DNA from 2 places in the Streptomyces sp. NPDC031049 genome. Region 2 is predicted to be linked to the other one. Evidence: predicted binding sites of a transcription regulator. Region 2 holds the regulator's gene; the other holds the start of a gene.
What was found. Region 2 encodes HrcA, which represses chaperone genes, less so after heat shock. Its sites were predicted from a motif close to TTNGCACTCNGNNNNNCNGAGTGCNAA; they were not measured.
Positions count from the first base shown of each region.

Region 1: groL (chaperonin GroEL) is a predicted target of HrcA. The motif match lies at 1,409-1,435, and genes of this name have one in related genera.

Region 1 is NZ_JBVIGC010000008.1:128,602-130,996, reverse strand. It holds gene groL (chaperonin GroEL) at 1-1,245, opposite strand, end outside; gene ACZ45Q_RS15975 (cold-shock protein) at 1,560-1,763, opposite strand; gene ACZ45Q_RS15970 (MoaD/ThiS family protein) at 2,204-2,395, opposite strand, start outside.
Region 2 is NZ_JBVIGC010000003.1:434,766-437,160, forward strand. It holds gene dnaJ (molecular chaperone DnaJ) at 1-509, opposite strand, end outside; gene hrcA (heat-inducible transcriptional repressor HrcA) at 510-1,526, opposite strand; gene ACZ45Q_RS07610 (MBL fold metallo-hydrolase) at 1,691-2,395, shown strand, end outside.

The DNA.
Region 1 (2,395 bases), on a different contig from region 2:
CACGCCACCACCGGCGACGATGCCCTCCTCGACGGCCGCCTTCGCGTTGCGGACGGCGTCCTCGATGCGGTGCTTGCGCTCCTTGAGCTCGACCTCGGTGGCGGCACCGGCCTTGATGACGGCCACGCCGCCGGCCAGCTTCGCCAGGCGCTCCTGGAGCTTCTCGCGGTCGTAGTCCGAGTCGCTGTTCTCGATCTCGGCGCGGATCTGGTTGACGCGGCCGTTGACCTGGTCGGTCGAGCCGGCGCCGTCGACGATGGTGGTCTCGTCCTTGGTGATGACGACCTTGCGGGCGCGGCCCAGGAGGTCCAGGGTCGCGTTCTCCAGCTTGAGGCCGACCTCCTCGGAGATGACCTCGCCGCCCGTGAGGATGGCGATGTCGCCGAGCATGGCCTTGCGGCGGTCGCCGAAGCCCGGGGCCTTGACTGCGACGGACTTGAAGGTGCCGCGGATCTTGTTGACGACCAGGGTCGACAGGGCCTCGCCCTCGACGTCCTCGGCGATGATCAGCAGCGGCTTGCCCGACTGCATGACCTTCTCCAGGAGCGGGAGCAGGTCCTTGACGTTGGAGATCTTGGAGTTGGCGATCAGGATGTACGGGTCGTCGAGGACGGCCTCCATACGCTCCATGTCGGTGGCGAAGTACGCCGAGATGTAGCCCTTGTCGAAGCGCATACCCTCGGTGAGCTCCAGCTCCAGACCGAAGGTCTGGGACTCCTCGACGGTGATGACGCCTTCCTTGCCGACCTTGTCCATGGCCTCGGCGATCAGCTCGCCGATCTGGGTGTCGGCGGCGGAGATGGAGGCCGTGGAGGCGATCTGCTCCTTGGTCTCGACGTCCTTCGCCTGCTCCAGCAGGGCGGCGGAGACGGCCTCGACGGCCTTCTCGATGCCGCGCTTCAGGGCCATCGGGTTGGCGCCGGCCGCGACGTTGCGCAGGCCTTCCTTGACCAGGGCCTGGGCGAGGACGGTCGCCGTGGTCGTACCGTCACCGGCGACGTCGTCCGTCTTCTTGGCGACTTCCTTGACCAGCTCGGCGCCGATCTTCTCGTACGGGTCCTCGAGCTCGATCTCCTTGGCGATGGACACGCCGTCGTTGGTGATCGTGGGCGCGCCCCACTTCTTCTCGAGGACGACGTTGCGGCCCTTGGGGCCGAGCGTCACCTTCACGGCGTCCGCGAGCTGGTTCATGCCGCGCTCGAGGCCGCGCCGCGCCTCCTCGTCGAACGCGATGATCTTGGCCATGTGAAGTGGTCCCTCCAGGACTGGGGGTGATTCCTTCGGACCGCGCCCGCGCCCGCGACGGACGGCTCGCAGGCCTCGTGGTTCCTTGCCCCACCCGGCCCGCGGGCCTCACCGACCCGGTCCTTCGCTGTCACTCTCACCTTCAGAGTGCTAACGCCAATGATTAGCACTCGCCCGGTCCGAGTGCAAGGTGCGCCCGCGAAGCGGGACCGCTCCGGACGCACCGGGGCCCGCCCCGGACATGCCGCAGGGCCCGCACCCTGCCGGGTGCGGGCCCTGCGATGAAGACCGTTCGCTGTGGTCGACCGCGCGTATCAGGCGGTGACGCGAACCATGTCGGCCTGCGGGCCCTTCTGGCCCTGCGAGATCTCGAACTCGACCCGCTGGCCCTCTTCCAGGGTGCGGTAGCCGTCCATCTGGATCGCGCTGTAGTGGACGAAAACATCCGCACCACCGTCGACCGCGATGAAGCCGTACCCCTTCTCCGCGTTGAACCACTTGACGGTGCCCTGAGCCATGCCTAACTCCCCTATTACTGGCCCTTGCACAGATCCACACTTCGCGGATCCGGGTCAGACCTCACCCCCCAACGGTTGGGGGCGTGCGCCGGAACGCGTCGACCGCGGCTGAATGTATCTGTCCAACTGCCGTCTGCAACAGGTCAATCGGACGAGAATTCTGGACGGACCCGGTCCGGAATGTGGCGAGAATTCGCGCGATTCCAGGGCAAGTCGGGCCGGGCAAAGGGAGCAAAAGCCGCGAACGACACCCACAGTTTGGCTGCATCTTGTCGGGCGTACGGCAGGAATTCAGGGTTCCCGATCCGCGGATCAGGAGCGCGTTCCCCAACTGTACCGCGCTCAATCACGCGGAATTGCCCCCTCCGGATCTCTCACGGAGGGGGCAATAGGGGAAACCCTATGTCACCAACATTACCGTCGGTAACGGCTCTTTCGGGTCAGCCGCCGGCGACCGCCGGGATGATGGACACGCCGGCCCCGTCCGGGGTCGCGGTCTCGAGGCCCTGCTCGAAGCGGACGTCGTCGTCGTTGACGTAGACGTTGACGAACCGGCGCAGCTTGCCCTGGTCGTCCAGGACGCGCGCGGCGATGCCGGTGTGGTTCTTCTCCAGATCGGAGATGACCTCGGC
Region 2 (2,395 bases):
ACCTCACCGCGGCCGCGGCACATGTCACACGTCTGGGCACTCGTGCCCGGCGCCGCGCCCTCACCGTTGCAGGTGGTGCAGACGACGGCCGTGTCGACCTGGATGTCCTTCGTCGTGCCGAACGCGGCCTCGTCCAGCTCGACCTCGATCCGGATCATGGCGTCCTGGCCCCGGCGGGTGCGCGAGCGCGGCCCGCGCTGCGACGCCGTGCCGAAGAACGCGTCCATGATGTCGGAGAAGTTGCCGAAGCCGCCCGCGCCGAAGCCACCGGCCCCGCCACCGCCGGCGGCCTGGGAGAGCGGGTCGCCGCCGAGGTCGTAGACCTGCTTCTTCTGCGGGTCCGACAGCACCTCGTAAGCGGCGTTGATCTCCTTGAACCGCTCCTGGGTCTTCGGGTCCGGATTGACGTCCGGGTGCAGCTCGCGCGCGAGCCGCCGGAAGGCCTTCTTGATCTCTTCCTGCGACGCGTCGCGGCGCACGCCGAGAACGGCGTAATAGTCCGTGGCCACCTACGACTCCGCCAGGATCTGTCCGACGTACCGTGCCACTGCGCGTACCGCTCCCATCGTTCCCGGGTAGTCCATGCGGGTCGGTCCGACCACGCCGAGCTTGGCAACCGCCTCGCCGCCCGAACCGTAGCCCACCGACACGACGGACGTGGAGTTGAGTCCTTCGTGGGCGTTCTCATGACCGATACGGACGGTCACGCCCGGATCCTTGGCCTCGCCGAGCAGCTTGAGGAGCACCATCTGCTCCTCCAGCGCCTCCAGCACCGGCCGGATCGTGAGGGGGAAGTCGTGCCCGAAGCGGGTGAGATTGGCGGTGCCGCCGATCATCAGCCGCTCCTCGTTCTCCTCGACCAGCGTCTCCAGGAGAGTGGAGAGCACCGTCGAGACCGTACCGCGGTCCTCCGGGTCGAAGGCGTCCGGCAGGTCCTCCACCAGCGTCGGCACGTCCGTGAAACGGCGGCCCGCGACCCGGCTGTTGAGCCGCGCGCGCAGGTCCGCGAGCGAACTCTCGCCGAACGGCACCGGGCAGTCGACCATCCGCTGCTCCACCCGGCCGGTGTCCGTGATCAGCACCAGCATCAGGCGCGCGGGCGCGAGCGAGAGCAGCTCCACGTGCCGCACGGTCGAGCGGGTCAGGGACGGGTACTGGACGACGGCGACCTGCCGGGTCAGCTGCGCCAGCAGCCGCACCGTGCGCGCCACCACGTCGTCGAGGTCGACGGCGCCCTCCAGGAAGTTCTGGATGGCGCGCCGCTCGGGGGCCGTCATCGGCTTGACGCCGGCCAGCTTGTCGACGAAGAGACGGTAGCCCTTGTCGGTGGGGATGCGCCCGGCGCTGGTGTGCGGCTGGGCGATGAACCCCTCCTCCTCCAGGGCCGCCATGTCGTTGCGCACGGTGGCCGGGGAGACGCCGAGGTTGTGCCGCTCGGTGAGGGCCTTGGAGCCGACGGGCTCCTCGGTGCCGACGTAGTCCTGGACGATGGCGCGCAGCACCTGAAGCCTTCGTTCACTGAGCATCGCGCAACACCTCCAGAAGTCCTTCGCCCGGACGCCCCTCCTGGCACTCGGCGCGGGTGAGTGCCAAACTTCCCCGGCCAGTGTACGGCCGTGGGGTACTCCCCGGGCAAGGCCGGGCCCGCGCCCGTCGTGCCCGGATCCGTCGTCCCCGTTAGCGTCGCGGTATGACGGTGACTTGGGAAGAGCTGGGGTGGGAGAGGGTGGCGGCCGGTGTCGGGCGGTGCCGGCTGCCGGTGTGGGACTGCACGGCGGGGCTCGTCGTCGGCCGGGGCGCGGCGCTGCTGATCGACGCCGGGGCGAGTCTGGGCGAGGGCGCCCGGCTGCGCGCCGAGGCGCAGGCGCTCACGGGTCACCGTGTGACGCATCTCGCGCTGACCCATCCCCACTTCGACCACGTCTTCGGCGCGGCGGCCTTCGCGGGCGCGGAGGTGTACGGCGCGGTGGGCGTGGACACGGCCCTGGGCACCGTCTCCGGGCGGGAGGAGCTGCGGGCCGACGCGGTCGCCCACGGTTTGGACGCGCGCCGGGCGGAGGAGGCGGCGGACGCCCTGGTGCCGGTGCGCCATCAGGTGTGCGGCGAGTGGACCCTCGACCTCGGCGGCGGCCGGCAGGTCCTGCTGGCCAACCTGGGGCCCGGGCACACCGCGCACGACCTGGCGGTGCTGGTGCCGGGCGACCCGGAGGTCGTCTTCTGCGGCGACCTGGTCGAGGAGTCCGGCGCACCTCAGGCGGGCCCCGACGCCGTACCGGCGCACTGGCCGGCCGCCCTCGACCGGCTCCTCGACCTGGGCGGCGACGACGCGCTGTACGTACCCGGTCACGGGGCGGTGGTGGACGCGGAGTTCGTGCGGGCCCAGCGGGACGCGCTG